3 regions of the Actinomadura sp. 9N215 genome follow, and region 1 is predicted to be linked to each of the others. Evidence: riboswitches for the same ligand, from Rfam matches in the RefSeq annotation. Region 1 holds a riboswitch; each other region holds the start of a gene.

Region 1 (6,634 bases):
GCAAGGCCGGGCTGGCCGGATTCTGGGAGCTTCAGAGAGAATCCTGTGAATCCACCGTCCGGGGCGGGCCCGGAGTGGGCCTGGGGCGGGGGCTGCGGCCGTCCGGCCGGGCTTGCCTCGGCCCGCTCATAGGAAATCCCTAGCAATGGACGCGGCGCCGATGAGTTTCCCGGGCGGCGGCCGTCCGTATCAATGGTGAAGTCATGCCGGACAGCCCCATCGGAGGGAGCAGCCATGACCGGAGTACGGGTTCTGGTCGGTACGCGCAAGGGCGCGTTCATCCTCACGTCGGACGGCGCGCGCGAAGACTGGGAGGTCAGCGGCCCGCATTTCGGCGGCTGGGAGATCTACCATGTCGCCGGATCGCCCGCCGACCCGTCCCGGCTGTACGCGGCCCAGTCGACGGGCTGGTTCGGGCAGGTGATGCAGCGCTCCGACGACGGCGGCGCGACGTGGCAGCCGGTGGGCAACGAGTTCGGGTACGAGAGCGAGCCCGGCACCCACCTGTGGTACGACGGCACGCAGCGGCCGTGGGAGTTCAAGCGGGTCTGGCACCTCGAACCGTCCGCGTCCGACCCGGACACCGTCTACGCCGGGGTCGAGGACGCCGCCCTGTTCCGCACGGTCGACGGCGGCGCGTCGTGGCACGAGCTGCCGGCGCTGCGCGAGCACCGCTCGGGGCCGTCCTGGCAGCCGGGCGCGGGCGGGATGTGCCTGCACACGATCGTGCGGGACCCCGTGAAGGCCGGGCGGATGTTCGCGGCCATCTCCGCGGCGGGCGTGTTCCGCAGCGACGACGACGGCGCGACGTGGCAGGCCGTGAACCGGGGCCTTCGCTCGGACGGCATCCCCGACCCGGAGGCGGAGACCGGGCACTGCGTCCACCGCGTCGCGATGCACCCGGCGCGTCCCGAGGTGCTGTTCATGCAGAAGCACTGGGACGTCATGCGCAGCGACGACGCGGGCGACACCTGGTACGAGATCAGCGGCGACCTGCCGAGCGACTTCGGGTTCCCGGTCGCCGTCCACGCGCACGAGCCGGACACCGTGTACGTCGTCCCGATCAAGAGCGACTCCGAGCACTACCCGCCGGACGGGCGGCTGCGCGTGTACCGCAGCCGCGCCGGCGGGCACGAGTGGGAGCCGCTGACCAGCGGGCTGCCGCAGGAGCACTGCTACGTCAACGTGCTCCGGGACGCGATGGCCGTCGACTCGCTCGACTCGTGCGGCCTCTACGTCGGGACGACGGGCGGGCAGGTGTACGCGTCGTCCGACGCCGGGGACACGTGGGCGCCGATCGTCCGCGACCTGCCGGCCGTGCTGTCCGTCGAAGTCCAGACCCTGCCATGATCCGCGTGGTGCTGCCCGCGCACCTGCGCACGCTCGCCGAGGTCCACGGCGAGGTCGAGCTGGAGGTGCCGGGGCCGGTCACGGTGCGCTCGGTCTTGGACGCGCTGGAGACCCGCCACCCGGTGCTGCGCGGCACGATCCGCGACCACGCCACCGGACGGCGCCGTGCGTTCGTGCGCTTCTACGCCTGCGCCGAGGACCTCTCCAACGAGCCCGTCGAGACCGTCCTGCCTGGACCGGTGACCGCGGGCGCCGAGCCCTTCATCGTGGTCGGCGCGATGGCCGGCGGCTGACGGCGCGGCCGGGCTCCGCAGGGCCCCGCCCCGGCGTGACCTGGGCGGAAACGGGGGCGGGGCCGGGCCGCCCCGCACCTCTTCCCAGGACGGGGCGGCCCACCGGCGGCCGTGCACCTACGGGGGACCGCCGATGTCTCCTACAGCGCCGCAGTCCGGACATGCGTCACGGACCGGACGTGTATGGTGACGCCGCGCCATCCCCGCCGCTATTTGTGGCGGGCCACGTCGTACGCGGCGCAGCCGATCAGTTCGAGGGACACCTGGAGCCGCTTCAGGCTGATGTTCTGGGCGATCGTGTCCTCGGGCGTGTGGTAGATCGGTTCGAGCTGGCTCGGCGCCTCGTTGCCGCGCCAGCTGAAGTTGCCCGCCGCGATGCCGCGCTCGAAGAACGCCTCGTGGTCGCTGGAGCCGCGGGCGGTGGGGCCCTGGACCTGGTCGACGTAGCCGAGCCGGCGCGCGGCGGCGTTCACCGCGGCGGTGGTGGTGTTGTCCTTGCCGTCCACGGACAGCAGCCAGTACGTCTCCGCGGGCGGATGGCTGGTGGCGACCATGTCGTTCTGGAAGCAGCCGGTGATCCGCTTCGCGCCCGCGTCGTCGAGCTGCTTCACATAGTGCCGGGCGCCGATCAGCCCGTACTCCTCCGAGCCCCACAGGCAGATCCGGATCGCCTGCTGGGTGGGCAGCCGCTTCAGGACGCGCGCCAGTTCCAGGCACAGCACCGTCCCGCTGCCGTCGTCGTTGGCGCCGGGCGAGCCGGGGACGCTGTCGTAATGGGCGCTGACGATGACGGCCTTGCCGTCGGGGTTCGGCAGCGTCGCCTTCCGCTCGGCCAGGACGTTGTACGAGGTCAGCCCGCTGTGGTGGGTGATCTCGAAGGACAGCCGCTTGGCCCCGGCGCGGATCCGCTCGCCGTGGTACCCGGCGAGGCCGAGCACCGGGATCGCGACCTGCTCGGTCAGGGCCGGGGCGAACGAGGCGGCCTTGCGCTCGGGGAAGGTGTCCGAGCGCGCGTTGACGATGAGCGCCGCCTTGGCGCCCGCGGCCGCGGCCGCCTTGGCCTGGTCGGTCTCCTTGCCGACGACGCGGTCGAACAGCACCAGCTTTCCGCGCGCGTCGCCGGGGACGTCGACGACCTTGCCGACGTCCACGACCCTGCCGTGGACGGAGTCGGTCGCGCCCTGCGGCGAGGCGCTGGCCTGCCAGAGCCGCTCGCCCCTGGCGCGGATCTCCGCCAGGTACTTGTCAGCGACGGGGAACGGCTGCAGTTCGACCTTGTAACCGAGGTCGCGGAGCACCCCGGCGATGTAGCGGGCGGCGCGGTGCTCGGACTCGGTGCCGGCGATGCGCCAGCCGATCCCGTCGCTGAGCACCTTCAGGTGCCGCAGCGCCCGCCGGGCGTCGACGCGGCCGACGACGGCCTTGTCGCCGATGGTGAGGGAGGGCGGCAGGAGGGCGCCGGGTCGCTGCCGGGTCGCGGCGGCGGCGGTGCCGGGAAGCAGGCCGACGGTCGCGAAACCGGCGAAGGCCGCGGCTCCGGCCAGCAGGTCACGGCGGTGGACCTCGGACATGGGCGTCTCCTCGGGGAGATCAGGACGCCGTGCCCGTTCCGCGGGCCCGGGTTTCGAGCCGTCCGGACGGGGGCGCCGCGAGGAACAGGACCCCGTTGCCGGTGAATCTACGAAACCGCCCCGACCTCGACAAGGACGGCTGATCGCTCCGCAACTCAACCGTGATCAAGTAGCCGCGTCCGCGAGCCGCCGCCCGCCGCGGGAGGGCGGCCGGCCGGTGGGCAGCACGCTGAGCTGGGGCATTGCTGATTTTGTCCGGGTTTGCCTTCTTTTGACGTAGGGAGTAGCTTGTCGCTCACCAAGGCGCTCGCCAGGCGTTTTGCCGGACCGTGTCCGTTCGGACACGATCGTCCCCCGGGCCGACGACGACGTCGGACGGGGGTGGCGGCGGCGCGACCCACGCGTCGTCTCGTGACGTCCTGCCGCGCGGGTCTCGCCAAGACCCCCGCCCCTCGGCCCGACCATGTGCACGCCGCAGCGTGCTGGCGCTGAGCGAAGCCAGGACCGGCTCTCGGAGCCGCGCCCCGCCACGGGGTGTGCCACACCATCAGCGCCGCTCTTTCGCACCCGGGACACAAGGGTCCCGTGGACGGGCCGTCGTGCCCACAGGATCGCAGCGGCAACGCCGAGTCCGCCGTCGCGCGGAGCCGGGGACCCACCTGAATACCTTTCATCCTCGGTCGCCCTGCGCGGCCAGGCCGTCGCAGACAGGCCGGATGAAAAGCATTCACCCGCACTGGGGTGAATCGGCCTGTCCTCCAGGCCGTAGGGCGACTTCCACGCCCGAACCCGTCAGCTAACCCGGTAGGCGTCCTGGAAGCCAAGGAGACCCCCTTGCAAGGCAAGCACGGCAAGAACCGTTTTCCCCTGGGCCCCCGTACGACCGGCGCCCTGTTCGGCCTCGCCTTCTTCGGCGTGGTCGCGTCCACCGCGCACGCGTCGGTCCTGTCGGACGGCACCGACCCCGGCGACAAGGTGGCCGCCGTCGAGGTCCTCCCCCAGAAGCAGAAGTCCGACCGGACCTCGCCGGGCGGCTCCGGCAAGGAGTCCGACGACGAGAAGTCCGACCAGAAGTCCCGCGAGAAGTCCGGCGAGAAGTCGGGCGAGAAGTCCGAGGCGTCGAACGAGAGGTCGAACGGAACGTCCGGCAAGGTCGAGCGGTCCGAGGTGATCGCCCGGGCCAGGACCTGGAACCCGGGGACCGACGACCGGGTGCGCTACAGCCAGCTTCGCAGCCACAACGGATACCGGGCCGACTGCTCCGGTTTCGTGGCGATGACGCTGGGCCTGCCCAAGCCGGGCCCGAACACCGTGGGCCTCACCTCGTCGCGGTACACCGAGCGCATCAAGATGTCCGAGCTGAAGAAGGGCGACCTCGTCATGGACGCGGAGGGCACCAACACCACGCGCCACGTCGTCATCTTCGAGAAGTGGGCGAACAGCGACCGCACGTCCTACTGGGCGTACGAGCAGCGCGGCCGGTACGGCACCGACCACCGGACGCGCGACTACGGCCTCGACTCGGGCAGCGAATACAAGGCGTACCGCCCGACGAAGCTGTAACCGCTTCGCTGTAACCGCTTCGGAACGGAAAGCGAACGCCCGGCCGGGCATGACCCGGCCGGGCGTTCGCATGAAACTCAAGGCGTTGTGGAACGCTCGCTCAGTTGTCCGAATCACACGACGTTGTGTGATCGCCCGGCGACCATCCGATCAACTGTCGCAGCGTTTCCAGTCGAGCTGGTAGACCGCGTTGGCGTATGCGGATTCCATCGCGATGAAACTGGACTTGGACGAGCTGCCCTTGTTCACGCGCAGTTCGGTGTTGATGTTGAGGTTGCGCTCCGCGCCGCACGGCTTGTAGACGCGCTGGGCGGGGTCGGTCCGGTCGGCGAACCGCCAGTTGTCGTCGTAGGGGCCCTTGAGCTCGTGGCTCACCGACGTGTTCTTCGCGTCGCCCTGGAAGTAGTAGTTCGTCCGCCGCTGCGCGGTGGCGCCCTCTTCCACGTGGGCGAAGCCGCGCGAGACGATGCCGACGACCGCGTAGGTGTATCCCTCGGGGGCGTTGACGTCCACGCTGATGTGGCAGTTCTTCCTGAACTCCGTGGGCGGTGCGTCGCCGCCGGCCCAGGCCACGTACTTGTCGTAGACGACGGTGAAGGCGGCGTTGCCCTGGGAGGGCTCGACCTTCGTCGTGCCGGCCGGGCAACCCGAGCCGTTGATGGTCTCCACACCGATGGTGACCTTGCCCGGAGGGGGCGCAGTCTCGGAGGAGGCGGGGGGGTCGATTGATGCGGAGGCGGTGGTGGCCGTGGCCAGGGTGGGGAGGAGCAGAGCTGCGCCCACCGCGATCGCCGCACGTTTGGCGTTCTTCATGGGTCGGGTCTCTCAGGGGGTAGTCGGCCGACGCCCGTGTCGCCGTGTACACGTCGCGCCGGTCGTTTCCAGCGCATTTACGGCGACTTTGACGTCAACTCGTCAATGGCGATCCTCTCGGTCTGGAGAATCATCCGAGAGGGTATTCGGGCCCCGCCGACTTGGTCAACACTTTGCCTTTGCGCCTTATTAACAATTAACTTCGCGTTTTCTATCCTCTTTAAGGATGGGCCTTAGGGTGGTTTCGTCCCATGCTCGCCCCGGGCTGACCGGATTCGGCCGGAACATCCTGACTCTCCAGTTCGTCATACTGTCAACACCCCGCAAGGACCCCGCGAGCACCGCATACCCCGCGAGCACTGCATACCCCGCGCACCTCGCATACCCCGCGCACCCCGCGTAGGCCGAGGGCCGCCCTGACCAGAGGCGGCCTCCGAGACAACGGGAGTCCAGGGGGATTCACAGATGCCCGTGAAGAGGGTGTACGACGTCGTGGCGCTGCACGTGCCCATCGTCTTCGACGCACACGGGGACCACGACCGCAACGGAATGATCTTCACGCTAGCCGAACACGAGCCGGAGCTGAACAAGGTCAGGGAAAGCTTTCCCACGCCCTTTCCCGACCCGGTGAAGCATCCGGAACTGCTCCCCGACCCGCATCCGCTCGTGCGCCCGCTCGTGCTGCGGGCCCGCGCGGGCGAACGGGTCGTCGTCCGGTTCCGCAACGAGCTGCGGCACCGCGCCGGGATCCACGCGCAGGGCGTCGGATACCGGGTCGTCACCGCCGACGGGGGCGCCGTCGGCCGGAACCCGGACTCGGCCGTCGCGCCCGGCGGCAGCCTCACCTACGAATGGGACGCCGCGGACGAGGGCGTGTTCTTCCTCGGCGACCTCGCCGACCTCCGCGGCGGCGAGGACGGCTCCCAGGCCCACGGCCTGTTCGGCGCGCTGATCGTCGAGCCCGAGGACGCCACCTGGACCGACCCCGTCACCGGCGATCCGCTGCTGGACGGCCTGTACGCCGACGTCCACGTCCCGGGGCAG
Region 2 (6,634 bases), on a different contig from region 1:
GCCACCGTCGAGGTCGTCGACGAGAAGCACCTGAACCTTCTGTGCCATGGGGACAGACCCTTTCGGCTTGAGCAAACTGCATTCGGTTGACAAACATATACCGAGTGGTGCGCCGATGACAATTCCGCCGCCCTCCTTGAACCGGCACTCCCCGGCGAAGTCGCCTTCCGGCCCGTGACCGGGAGTAATCGCCTCGTCGTTTCCAGAGCGTCCGGCGATGCGCCCGGACGCACCGGACACGGCCTGCGAATTCTTCGCCAGGCCCGAGCACGACGGGGTTTTCGGGCACGGCGGGCGTCACGACGCGACGCGCTGACCTGGGTCGGCGCTCGCGCATTGGCCCGCGTTTGCGGACGGCTCCGCTTTCCGGCGGACGGACCGTCCGGAGGCGAAAGCGGTGCGGGCGACCTTAACAGCCGGGGCACACGGACACCGCCGCCACCGATTAACTCTGACGTAACGGCGCTAACCGCGACCCGGGGGAATGTCCCGGGGGCCGCCCGGCCCGCAGCACGGCGGCTGATCACCGCCCCGGCCGGACGATGTGGCTGGATAACGACCTGGTGAGCCGAGCCGAAATCTGTTGCCGCCCGCCCGTGACGGGAAGTCACGGACCGCGCTCTCCGCGTGGAAGCGCTCGGTACTCGCCCATCCCGAAATCAGGAGATTGCGACACAATCCCACCTCCGCCCCAGTTCTTCAACCCGCGTCGGAGGCGATGCCGGAGCCGGGTGCCGAGCTCCTCCGATCCCGAGGGACACGTGAAGCGAAAGGCCCGTTCCAAGCGAGACGGTGTCCCATCCGGAGTAAGTCCTGGGCCCAATGTGAGCCAGGCCCAGGCCGAAGGGCAAGGGGCCACAAGCGCCCTCTCAAAGCGGAGGACGCGTCCGGGACGAGACACATCTCACCCCGATTCAGGGCCGTAACCTGAACGAGCTGGCATTAGCCGTGCGAACGCCGGGCGTCCGAAACAGAGCGGACATCTCCACGAAAGCCGGTATGGCCGGGCGTGTCCACTCCGTGCGCCGAGGGATCATGAGCCGGCGAAGTCGGGCCCGGCCGTCTCACAGTTCGGACGAGGAAACCTGAGAGTGGCTCTCAGAAGGCCGATGATTCAACGGGAGAGGCGTTTTACGACCAGCGTCCCGGTGAGTCTGTCATGGACGGCCTGGCGGCGCGTGCCCTCGTACAGGGCCCCCGCGTTCGCCAACCAGAAGATGCCCGCAAGTAGCCCGGCAACGGGAATCGGACGCGCCGCGATCGGCAGCGAATAGACCGCGGCACGCGCAACGGCGCGCACAACGTCCAGGCGGGGCCGCTCATTGATCGGCACGAGGTCCGTCGCGGCGTCCGGCGTCGGTCCCGATTCGTCCTCTTGCCCTTGCCGGCTCGACTCGGCGTCTGTCTCTTGCGATTCGGGCGCGGATTCGGAGGTCAGTGCCTCCGTCTTGCCGCGGCGGGCTTTCGCCGCCGTCTCCCCGGGCGCGAGAGGCGCATTGGGGGCGACGACGACGACTTCTATGCCGGCGACGCGTTTGCCGATCGTCCGGCTCCAGAGGGTGAGCTGGATCGCCTCGTACAGCAGCATGCATCCGGCGAAGGCCGGTGGGGCGACGACGTCCACCGTGGGTCCGGACACCAAGGCACGGACGACGACGATGACGGGCACACCGACGATGAGGGTGTCGACGATGCGCGCCAGGAGGCGCTGGCCCGGTTCGGCGAGCGGTGCCTCCCGCACGGGCCTTACTCCGGGTATTCGGCGTACTCGTCGTAGCCGGCCCGCTCATCGACGACCAGCGTCCCGGCCAAGCGATCGTGGAGTGCCTGGTGCAGGGGCTGGTCCCAGATCGCCCACAGGTACGCCATCAACGCGCCCGCCCAGACCAGCACCATCCCGTACGCGGCGTAGTCCCACACCATCACCGCGATGACCAGGAAGAAGAAAACGCCGATCTGGTAGCCCACATGGACGATTCCAGCGCGCCACACGGCTTGCGTGGTGGTCAATGGTTGCCCGCCGGGCGCCTGGACGATGCCAAGCCCCATGACGCGCTTGCCGAGCGTTCGTCCAGACATGGACAGTTGGACGGCCTCGTAGAGCAACGGCAACACCGACAGGACACAGAAAAGGGTGAAGATGATGGGCCAGTTCCACACACCCCCCTCGTCCTCGGTCTTGCTGCCAGGCTTGCCCAGGCCGAACGCACCGATCGTGATCGGCAGGACGAGCGCGAACCCGAAAACCGCGACGAGCCCGTTGTCGATGAGCCGCGCGCCTGCACGGCGATGGATCGGCGCCAAGGGCAGCTCATCGCCGCCGTAGTCGTCATGGGACGCGTCGTACGGCTCGTTGTACCCCGGCTGCTGACCCCACTGCTGTTGCTGTTGCGGCGGCTGCTGCCACTGCTGCTGTGGTTGTCCCTGCGGTTGCTGTTGAGGTTGCTGCCATTGGGGACCTTGGTACGGAGGCGGCGGGCCGTAGGAACCCTGCCCCTGCTGCGGCGGGTACCGCCGCCCGCGGTCGGGGGAATCGCTCATCGGGTCAGTCCTCCAGGCGAAGCAACATCCGGGTGTTGCCCAACGTATTGGGCTTGACCCGGTCGAGGTTCAAGAACTCTGCAACGCCTTCGTCGTAGGAGCGGAGAAGCTCCTCGTACACCTCTGGCGCCACCGGAGTCCCCAGGATCTGCTGAAAGCCATGGCGCGCGAAGAACTCCACCTCGAAGGTAAGGCAGAACACCCTCCGCACGCCGAGTTCCCGCGCGGTCTCCAGCAGACGGGCCACGATCCGGTGCCCGATGCCGCGTCCGCCGTACTCCTTGCTCACGGCGACGGAACGGACCTCCGCGAGGTCCTCCCACATCACGTGCAGCGCGCCGCAGGCGACGACCGGTCCCGGCGTGCTGTGCTGGACGTCCTCGGCGACCCAGAACTCCTGGACGTCCTCGTACAGCTTCACCGTGGACTTCTTCAGCAGGCGTCGTCCCGAACCGGCGTACCGATCGACCAGCCTGCGAATCTCTTGAACGTCGGCGGTACGGGCTCGCCGGATCACGACCTCCACAAACAGGCGAGATTATCGAACGCGTCGCCACCGCCAGCGGTCAGTAGTGCCCGCAGGCGGGCGATGCGGGCTGGCTCCGCATGCGGCGATGGGCGAGCAGCAGTGACTAGATAAAACCGACTAGGCATTGCCCGGGGTGCCAAAAAGTGAGCAAGGACACAGGATTTCAGGGGGCGTGACCGGCGCTCCGGTGCCGACAAGCCGCCGCCACCTGCGATTTCGCATGTTCTGGTTGGCATCCAAAGCGGGTTCCGTTAGTGTCCTGCGCTGACGTCGGCCAACCGCAGGACGCGGAGGCCGCACCGCCGAGTCCAAGGGCCGCAACCAGCGCCCCGAGGAGCCGGGGACCCACTTCCGGAGCGTTCGGGGAGCCGCCCCGGGCTGACACCGTGAGGGGTGAATCCGCAGCCGCGTGGAACCGAATTCCACGCGTGCCCGCGGACGGGCTGCTCCAGCCCCAACCCGTCAGCTAACTCGGTAGGCGGACGAGGAGAGGAGAATTCGTGGAGCCATCGCGCCCTGCTTCCCTTTCACGATCTGCTCGTTCAAGCTCCCGGCAGTCGCCATCGGCGCGGAAAGCCCGGACGGCCCGAAAAGTCCAGAAGCCCCGGACGGCCTGGGCGCCCTGGACGGCCCGGTTCCGCGGTAGAGCGATCACCGTGGCCGGTGCGCTCGTCGCCCTTTCGGTCGCACCGCACACGGTCGCGGTCGCGCACGCAGACCCTGAGCCGTCCACGAAGGAACTCAGGGCGAAGGCCCTCAAGCTCGCCGACCAGCTGGAGCAGCTCACCGAGCAGTACAACGGGCTGAAGGTCAAACTCGCGCAGTCGCAGCGCGCGGCCAAGGTCGCCACCGAGAACGCCCAACGGCAGGAGAAATCCCTCCAGACCATCCGCGAGAAGGTCGGTTCTCTGGCCGCGACCAGTTACATGCAGGGCGGTTCCGACCCCACGGTGTCGTTCGTCGCCTCCCAGGACCCGCAGTCCGTCCTCGACCAGGCCGCCACGCTCAACTACTTCGCCAAGCGGGACAGCACCAAAGTCCTCGGGCTGATGCAGGCCATGCAGGCCGCGCAGCGCGCCCGCAAGTCCGCCGAAGCGCGCGCCACGCAGGTGAAGGCGCTGCGTACGCAACTGGATTCGCAGCGCAAGAAGGTCACCGAGACGTACGAGAAGGTCCGCGGCACGCTCGTCAAGCGAGACCCCACCCAGCTCGCCAAACTCCCCGTCGTCGGCACCGGCAAGGGCGTGCAGGCCCTGCGCTACGCGATGACCAAGATCGGCGACCCGTACGTCTGGGGCGCCGCCGGGCCGAACGCCTTCGACTGCTCGGGCCTGACGATGTGGGCCTACAAGCAGGTCGGCATCAACCTGCCGCACTACACCGGCAGCCAGTGGAACGCGGGCACCCACGTGTCCCGCGGCCAGCTCCAGCCGGGCGACCTCGTGTTCTTCCACTCCGACCTGCACCACATGGGGATCTACGTCGGCGGCGGCAAGATGCTGCACGCGCCCCACACCGGCGACGTCGTGAAGATCGCGCCCATGGCGGGCCGTCCCTTCGCCGGCGGCGTCCGAGTCGCCTGAGCCCGGCGGACGCCCCCAGCGTCCTAGCGCCCTGGTGTCCGACTGAGAATGGTCAGCGGAATCCCTTGCGCTCGGCAAGCGTCCTAGGACGCCCCTGGACGCCCTCGGATGGGCCCCTGCGGTCGGCGGGCGCATCTGGTGGGTGTCACGGGCGTTGCGGGCGTCGATGAGATCGAGGGCGCGCTTGACGTGTCCTCGGCGAGCGTTGAACACCGTCTGCGGCGAGCGTTGAACACCGTCCGCGGCGACGCCTCCTGCAGGGACCTACCTGTCAGGGTGCGGGCGCCGCCGCTGCGGGGTCGGACGGAGGGTTCTGAATGTTTGCCGCCTGGATTCTCGTGGCGCTCGCCGTCCCCGGACGAGCGTCATTGGGGGTTGCCGCTAGATGAGCTGCCTTCGGGCCGCCCACACCACGGCCTCGATAGGGGTGTTGACCTCCAGCCGGTCGCAGATGGTCCGCAACCGGCGTCGCAAGGTCCGTGCGCTCAGCTCCAGCTTGCGAGCCGCCACATCGGCGGTGACACCGCTGGCGATTTGAGCGAGCAGCCGAATCTCTTCCTCGCTCAGCCCGAAATCGTCGGTGCCACGACGTGCGAGTGTGGCCTGTTCCACTCCGTCCTCCCTCGTCCGTGGTGATGACCGCGGGGATGCAGCCGTCCGCTGCACAGGCACGGGTTGGCCTCGATCTGTACGCGCGTTGGGTTGCCGGGCCCGGAGCGCCTCCGGACTCAGATCATCGGTTTCCTTTTCTGTCTCGCGCGCTTGGCCGGAGGTGGCCGTTGGGCCGATTGCGGGGGCTTTCGGGGGAACTCCGGGTGACGATTCACTCGTTGGCCATCCGAGGGAGACGGGATGGGATCGCCAGCCATCCGCACCGTCCCTTCTCGTTGGACTCGCCAGATCTCGCCGTGGTCGAAGATCGTGAATCGTTTCAAGCTACGCTTCGGCTCGGAACGCTAGGCGGCCGGATCCGGCCCGTCAAGCGCTGGTTCAGTGCAATGTGCGCGCCGATGGTCGCGGTCTGTGACCGTGCTTTCGCGAATGCACTATGCAAAACTCCACTACCTGGGGAAACATGCCTGGGACGGGACGAGGAGCGAGTTGCCACAGACCAGTATTCGTGAGGTCGCGAGGCGTGCTGGAGTCTCAGTTGGGACCGTTTCGAATGTCCTAAACCGGCCAGACCTCGTGGCCGAAGCTACCCGTGACCGTGTTCGCGCGGCGATCGAGGAGCTCGGATTCGTCCGGAACGAGTCCGCGCGCCGGCTCCGGCGGCGTCCCGAACGCACCGCGGGCGAGTTCGGCGACGAGCCGCGGCGCGCATTCGGCGTCGTCGTCGAAGACCTCACCAACCCGTACGCGACCGACGTCGCCCGGGGGGCGGAGGCCGCGCTCAACGCCCTCGGTCACGACGCGCTCTGGCTCTCCAGCGACCACTCCGCCGCCAAGGAGCGGCGTTCCGTGGAACTCCTGGAAGAGCAGAACGCCGCCGGCGTCCTGATCATCCCCGTCGGGCTCGGTTCCCGCGACATCGCCCAGCTGCGCGCCGCGGGGATGAGCGTGGTGCTGATCGACCGGGACGCGTCCGGGGTCTGCTCCGCCCAGGTCGACCACGTCGCGGGCGGTGAGATCGCCGCCGCGCACCTGCTCGGCACCGACCGGGAGCGGATCGCCTTCGTGACCGGCGTCCCCGAGCCGCAGCCCTGCGTCGAACGCCGCGACGGCGCCGCCCGTACGATCGTCGAGGCCGGCTTCGGAAAACCCCCGATCCTGATTCTGGACGCGCTGAGCCCCAGCGAGGGCCAAGCCGCCGCCCACCAGATCATGGCGATGTCGCCGACACCCGACGGCGTGTTCTGCGCCAACGACCTGCTCGCGATCGGCTTGATCAACGAGCTGATCCGGCTCGGCGCGCGCGTCCCCGAGGACATCGCGGTGATCGGATACGACGACATCGAACTCGCCGCGAGCGCCGCCGTGC
Region 3 (6,634 bases), on a different contig from region 1:
TGCTGCTCGCGGCCGCCGGCCTGTACCTGACCCTCGCCGCGCCCGAGGACGAGCCGGACCGTTCGGAGGCGCGCCCGAGCGGCACGCCCACAGCCGCCCCGGCCGGCCCGGCGTCCCCGCCGCCCGGAATCCAGACTCCCGTGAACCCGGGCGACTTCGACATCTACCGCCTGCTGCCGTTCACCCGGCAGGAGTTCGCCACGGCGGCGGACCTGGCGCAGCGGTTCGTCGCCGCGTACGGGACGTACCGCTTCGACGAGCCGCCCGAGAGCTATTCGGCGCGGCTGTCCGGCTTCGTCACCGACGAGCTGATGGCGGAGCTGGCGCGGACCGCGGGCACGCCCGGGCTGCTTGAGGAGCGGCAGCGGGACAAGGTCGTCGCGCAGGGCTCGGCGAGCCTCGACCAGGTCCGCACCGTCGAGGACAACTCGATCATCTTCGTGGTGACCGGCACGCAGCGGGTTACCGAGGGCGGCTCCGCGAGCAACGACCGCAAGCGGTACGCGGTGACCGTGGCGCGGGACGGCGGCGCGCTGAAGATCTACTCGTTCCAGCCGGCGGACGCGGGCCAGGCGGGTGACACCGGATGACGGACCGGGCGGATGCCACGAGGATGACGGGCCGGGCGGGTGACACGCGGATCACGGGGTGGGCGGGTGACACGTGGACGACGGCGCGGGCGGGTGACGTGGGATGAGCCGCCGCGGCGTGCTGATCGCCGGGGCGCTCGGAGCCGCCGCGGTGATGTTCGCCGGCCTGATCGTCGTCCCCGTGCTGCTCGGCGCGAGCCGGTTCATGTTCGGCGGCGGCGTCGCGGGCGGCAACTGCGTGACCGTGGCGGGCGCGGACGCCCAGCCCGCCGCCGCGACCGACGCGAAGGCCATCCCGGCGAACTACCTGCAGCTTTACAAGACGGCGGGGGAGAAATCCGGTATCCCGTGGAACGTCCTCGCGGGCATCGGCAAGGTCGAGACCAGCCACGGCACGTCCAACCTGCCCGGCGTCAAGAGCGGGGAGAACTACGCGGGCGCGGGCGGCCCGATGCAGTTCCTGCAGCCGACCTGGGACGAGTTCGCGGTCGACGGGAACAAGGACGGGAAGAAGGACCGGTACAACCCGGAGGACGCGATCCCGTCCGCCGCCGCGTATCTCAAGCACAACGGCGCCCCGCGCCGCATGCGGACCGCGATCTTCCAGTACAACCATTCGTGGGACTACGTGAACCTCGTCCTGGACTGGGCGAAGCGGTACGTGGGCGGCGACTTCAAGGTCGTCCAGGCGAACGGGATCGTCTGCGAGGACAACGACCTGCCCGCCGGCGCGTCCGGCCTCGTCAAGCGGATCATCTCGTTCGCGATGGCGCAGCGCGGCAAGCCGTACGTGTTCGGCGCCAACGGTCCCGACGCGTGGGACTGCTCCAGCCTCATCCAGGCCGCGTACCGGACGGTCGGCCTGGACATCCCGCGCACGACCTTCCAGCAGTGGCCGTACGGCGTGAAGGTCTCGAAGGGCAAGGAGCAGCCCGGTGACCTGGTGTTCTTCGACTCCGGTCCGGGGACGTCCGCGAACAACCCCGGCCATGTCGGGATGGTGATCGGCAAGGGCAAGATGATCGTGGCGAGCTGCTCGACGTGCGTCCCCGCGATCGGCGTGAAGCCCTACAAGCGGTCCGACTGGGTGGGGACGACGCGCCCGCTCGCGCGTCCCGACCTGAAGAAGAAGCTCAACGAACTGGCCGCCGAGTAGCCGGGCCGCCGACCCCCGCCGGAGCCGCGGACGGGCGGTGACGCGGGCGCGTCGATGTCCGCGGTCGGCGTCCGCGGTCGGCGTCTGCGGTCAGCGGAAGCGGCGCTTGCCGATGACCAGAAGGATCTCGCGGAGCGCGTCGGCGGCGTGCCGGACGTCCCGCGGCGGCACGCCCGCCATGACCTCCTCGTGCGCGGCCCCCGACGCCGCCAGGGCGCGCTCGGTGACCTGGAGCCCCTCCCCGGTGAGCTGGACGAAGCGGCTGCGGGCGTCGCCGGTGTTCGCCTCCCGCTCGATGTACCCGGCCCGCTGCAGCCGCTGCAGGACGTTGCTCGTCCCGCCCGAGGTGAGGAACGCCGACCGGGTGAGCTCGCTCGGCCGCAGCCGGTACGGCTCGCCCTCGCGGCGCAGGACGGTCAGCACCTCGAACTCGGCGTAGGTGAGGCCGAGTTCGGCGAGTTCGGCGCGGACCGCCTGCTGGACGAGCATGGCGATCCGCGCGGCCCGCTTGCTGACCTCCAGCATCGCGATGAGCGGTTCGGAGAGGCCGTCCCGCCGCCACGCGTCCGCCACGGCGTCGATGTCGTCCCGCGGCGCGGTGCTGTCGCGCGGTCCGCCGCCGTGGCGCGGCCCGCTGTCGTCTTCCCGCACGTCCCGAGAATACGCGGCCGCCCGTCCGCGGCCCGCCGCGGCCCGGCGCCGCCGATAAATGCGGAGGGGATCCGGGCCGCGGCGTGGCATGCTGATCGCGTGGAGCCCGAGCTGACGATCCGAGTCGCCGACGAGCTGCTGATGTTCCTGCCCGCCGCGCGGCGGGAGAAGGTGAGCCGCGTCCCCTGGGACGGCACCTCGACGCTGGGGCATCTCGTGGAGTCGCTCGGCGTCCCGCTGCCCGAGGCCGGGCCGATGACCGTCGGCGGCGCGCCGGTCGGCCCCTCAACCAGGCCGGACGCCGGCGACGAGGTGCACGTGGCCGCCGTGCCGCGCCCGCAGCCCGTCCCGCTGGAGCCGGGCCAGGTCGCGCCCCGCTTCCTCCTCGACGTGCACCTCGGGACGCTCGCCCGCCGGATGCGGCTCGTCGGCCTCGACACCGCGTACCACAACGACATGGACGACCCGGCGCTGGTCGTCCAGGCCGATGCGGAGCGCCGCGTCCTGCTCACCCAGGACCGCGGCCTGCTGCGGCGCCGCGCGCTGTGGTTCGGCGCGTACGTCCGCGGCTCCCGCCCGGACGACCAGCTCCGCGACGTCCTGGACCGGTTCGCGCCCGTCCTGCGGCCCTGGACGCGTTGCACCGCCTGCAACGGGGAGCTCGTCCCGGTCGACAAGGAGGAGATCGAACGCGACCTGGAGGCGGGCACCCGCCGCAACTACGACGTCTACGGCCGCTGCGCGAACTGCGGCCAGGTGTACTGGCGCGGCGCGCACGGCGGCCACCTGGAGAAGATCGTCCATGATGCGACGCGGCTGGTCGAGCGGGCCGCGATCGCGAGATGACGGGTAACGGAGAGGGGTTGGTCGGCATAGACCTCGTGGTGGTGGGCGCGGCGATCATTTCGGACGGACGGCTGCTGAGCGCGCAGCGGGCCGAGCCGCCGCACATGGCGGGCGGCTGGGAACTGCCGGGCGGGAAGGTCGACCCCGGCGAGTCGGACGAGGACGCGCTGGTGCGCGAATGCCACGAGGAACTCGCCGTCAAGGTCCGGCTGGGCCGCAGGATCGGCGGTGACTGGCGGCTGAGCGAACGGGCCGTCCTGCGCGTGTGGACGGCCCGCATCATCGAAGGCGAACCCCGCGCCCTGGAACACCTGGCCCTCCGCTGGCTCTCCCCGGACGAGCTCTACGACGTCGACTGGCTCCCAGGCGACCGCCCCGTGATCGACACCCTCGCCGAACAACACCTACTCGCGGAGTAACGCGCCCCCCAGCCACCGCCGCGACGCCACGACGACGTCAATGTCTGCTCGGGAAGGAACGGCGCCCAGCCACCGCCGCAACCCCGCGACGACCTCAATGGTCGCGATCGCGTCCGAAGGCAGGTTTCGAGCCTGCGAGAAACCTAATCGCGCAGCGAGCCGCCAGGCGAGTCGGAGCGATGCAGCGATCGCACAGCGTTTGTCGACGATGGAGGCCCGCCAGGGCCGAAGGAGGAGCGGTCGGACATTTTGGAGATCTTCACCACATCGCCGGTCTGCGGGGCGTGCAGGAACTTGCCGTCACCGAGGTAGACGCCCATGTGGTGGAGGCTTCCGCCGAAGTACACGAGGTCGCCTGACCGGAGCTCGCTCCGGGAGACCTTCGTGCCCAGTCCGTACAGGGCGCCGGTGTAGTGCGGCAGGCCCGGCTTGCCGACCTGGGTGTACGCCCAGACGACGAGGCCGGAGCAGTCGAAGCTGCCCGGCCCGGCGGCGGCCCACACGTACGGGGCGCCGAGCTTGGTGAGCGCCTTGCGGGCCATCTTGGCCGGGAGCCCCGAGCCCTTCACGGTGGCGCGCAGGCCGCTGCGCGGGTCGCGGACGTGCGTCGTGGTCAGCTTGTCGAGGCGCTTCAGCACCTCGGCGACCTTGGCCTTCGCGGCCCGGCGGGCCTGCTCGGCGTCCGCGGCGGCCTGCTTGACCTGGGCGATCCTGGCCTGCGCTGTGCGCTGGGCGGCCTCGGCCCGGTCGATCTGCTTCTGCAGCGCCTGGATCGTGGCGGCCTGGTTCTGTGCGAGGTACGCCTGGTCGGACAGGCCGTCCGGCGAGCCGCCCGTACCGAAGATCGCGTTGGGCGATCCGGACATGTAGTTCGCCGCGGCGAGCTGGCCGAGCCGTTCCCGCGCCGGTGCGGCCTGGGCGCGCAGCGCGGCGGCCTGCTGGGCGGCGGTGCGCTCCGCCTGCTGGGCCTTGCCCAGGTCAACGCGGGTCTTGTTGTACTTCTCGGTGAGGATCTCGGCTTCCTCGTTCAGCGCGTCCAGGCTCTTGCGCAGGCCCTGCTCGGTCGTCGGAGCCGGGCTCGGGGTGGCCGCGGCGGGACGTCCGGACGGTTGCGCCGCGTGCGCGACGGTGGGCGCGGCGGCGCCGAGACCGATCAGGAGCATGGTCGCGGTGGCGGCGGGCGTGACGCGGCGCCGCCGGTGGGGATCCGGTGTCAAACCGGGTTCTCCTCTCCTCGCGCGCCTACCGGGTTAGCTGACGGGTTCGGGCCAGGAGTCGCCCTACGACGTGTGTCGATTCACCCCGAAGAGGTGGGTCCCCGGTTCCCCGCGAGGCGGGAGATTCGGCGCTCCGGCCGCAGCCCCGGGGGGTGGGGCTCCGGACGACCGGATCTCGGGCACATTACAAAGGATCAGCAAAGTTGGCGAATCCGCCCACGAGACGACTTCTGAGGTTCGGATCGGCTGGGATGGGTGGTATGCGGGGCCAAGTAGAATGGGGGCTGCCGCATGTCGGCGGCGAACCCCGAACTCTCACGCAAGGCGAGCCCGCATGCCCATCTCCACGCGCGACGACCTCCGGAACGTCGCGATCGTCGCTCACGTCGACCATGGCAAGACGACGCTGGTCGACGCCATGCTCTGGCAGTCCGGGGCCTTCCGCGAGAACCAGGACGTCGACGACCGGGTCATGGACTCCAACGACCTGGAGCGCGAGAAGGGGATCACCATTCTCGCGAAGAACACCGCCGTCCGGCACGACGGGCTGACGATCAACATCATCGACACCCCCGGGCACGCCGACTTCGGCGGCGAGGTCGAGCGCGGGCTGAACATGGTGGACGGCGTCGTCCTCCTGGTGGACGCCAGCGAGGGCCCCCTCCCGCAGACCCGGTTCGTCCTGCGCAAGGCGCTGGAGGCCAGGCTGCCGGTGATCCTGGTCGTGAACAAGACCGACCGTCCCGACGCCCGCATCGACGAGGTCGTCGACGAGACGTACGAGCTGTTCATGGACCTCGACGCCGACGAGGACCAGATCGACTTCCCGATCGTGTACGCGTCCGGGCGCGCCGGGCGGGCCTCGCTCGACAAGCCCGCCGACGGCGAGATGCCCGCCAGCCCCGACCTGGAGCCGCTGTTCACGGTCATCACCGAGACGATCCCGGCGCCGTCCTACGACCCGGACGCGGCGCTGCAGGCGCACGTGACGAACCTGGACGCGTCCAGCTACCTCGGCCGGATCGCGCTGTGCCGCGTCCACGCCGGGACGATCAAGAAGGGCCAGCAGGTCGCCTGGTTCCGGCACGACGGCAGCGTCGACCGCGTCAAGATCACCGAGCTGCTGATGACGGACGCGCTCACCCGCAAGCCCACCGACGAGGCGGGGCCCGGCGACATCATCGCGATCGCCGGCATCCCCGACATCATGATCGGCGACACGATCGCCGATCCGGACGACCCGCGCCCGCTGCCGCTGATCACCGTGGACGAGCCCGCGATCTCGATGACCGTCGGCACCAACACCGGGCCGATGGCGGGCCGCGAGAAGAACACCAAGGTCACCGCCCGGATGGTGAAGGACAGGCTCGACCGGGAGCTCGTCGGCAACGTGTCGATCCGGGTGCTGCCGACGGAGCGTCCGGACGCGTGGGAGGTGCAGGGACGCGGCGAGCTGGCCCTGGCGATCCTCGTCGAGAACATGCGCCGCGAGGGCTACGAGCTGACCGTCGGCAAGCCGCAGGTCGTCGCGAAGAGCATCGACGGGAAGAAGCACGAGCCGGTCGAGCGGCTCACCGTGGACATCCCCGAGGAGCACCTCGGCGCCGTCACGCAGCTCCTGGCCGTCCGCAAGGGGCGGATGGAGCACATGACGAACCACGGCACCGGCTGGATCCGGATGGAGTTCCTCGTCCCGGCGCGCGGCCTGATCGGGTTCCGCACCGAGTTCATGACGGAGACGCGCGGCACCGGCAT

What was found. A riboswitch is a leader RNA that binds a small molecule or an ion and turns the genes downstream of it on or off. The one in region 1 is predicted to bind cyclic di-AMP.
Region 2: another riboswitch for cyclic di-AMP. It lies ahead of ACH34T_RS35595 (NlpC/P60 family protein); the one in region 1 lies ahead of ACH34T_RS06275 (hypothetical protein).
Region 3: another riboswitch for cyclic di-AMP. It lies ahead of ACH34T_RS23870 (NlpC/P60 family protein); the one in region 1 lies ahead of ACH34T_RS06275 (hypothetical protein).

The regions. Positions count from the first base shown of each region.
Region 1 covers NZ_JBIRBA010000003.1:176,359-182,992, forward strand. Annotated here, with positions in the region: gene ACH34T_RS06260 (WD40/YVTN/BNR-like repeat-containing protein) at 235-1,350, shown strand; gene ACH34T_RS06265 (MoaD/ThiS family protein) at 1,347-1,643, shown strand; gene ACH34T_RS06270 (M28 family peptidase) at 1,853-3,214, opposite strand; cyclic di-AMP (ydaO/yuaA leader) riboswitch at 3,828-4,040, shown strand; gene ACH34T_RS06275 (hypothetical protein) at 4,049-4,777, shown strand; gene ACH34T_RS06280 (DUF4360 domain-containing protein) at 4,928-5,590, opposite strand; gene ACH34T_RS06285 (multicopper oxidase domain-containing protein) at 6,056-6,634, shown strand, end outside.
Region 2 covers NZ_JBIRBA010000029.1:20,309-26,942, forward strand. Annotated here, with positions in the region: gene ACH34T_RS35575 (Lsr2 family protein) at 1-48, opposite strand, end outside; gene ACH34T_RS35580 (RDD family protein) at 1,115-1,741, opposite strand; gene ACH34T_RS35585 (RDD family protein) at 1,747-2,541, opposite strand; gene ACH34T_RS35590 (amino-acid N-acetyltransferase) at 2,546-3,067, opposite strand; cyclic di-AMP (ydaO/yuaA leader) riboswitch at 3,374-3,567, shown strand; gene ACH34T_RS35595 (NlpC/P60 family protein) at 3,727-4,653, shown strand; gene ACH34T_RS35600 (LuxR C-terminal-related transcriptional regulator) at 5,035-5,265, opposite strand; gene ACH34T_RS35605 (LacI family DNA-binding transcriptional regulator) at 5,695-6,634, shown strand, end outside.
Region 3 covers NZ_JBIRBA010000015.1:279-6,912, forward strand. Annotated here, with positions in the region: gene ACH34T_RS23845 (hypothetical protein) at 1-590, shown strand, start outside; gene ACH34T_RS23850 (NlpC/P60 family protein) at 694-1,746, shown strand; gene ACH34T_RS23855 (MarR family winged helix-turn-helix transcriptional regulator) at 1,837-2,397, opposite strand; gene ACH34T_RS23860 (Mut7-C RNAse domain-containing protein) at 2,497-3,243, shown strand; gene ACH34T_RS23865 ((deoxy)nucleoside triphosphate pyrophosphohydrolase) at 3,240-3,662, shown strand; gene ACH34T_RS23870 (NlpC/P60 family protein) at 3,806-4,879, opposite strand; cyclic di-AMP (ydaO/yuaA leader) riboswitch at 4,886-5,020, opposite strand; gene typA (translational GTPase TypA) at 5,214-6,634, shown strand, end outside.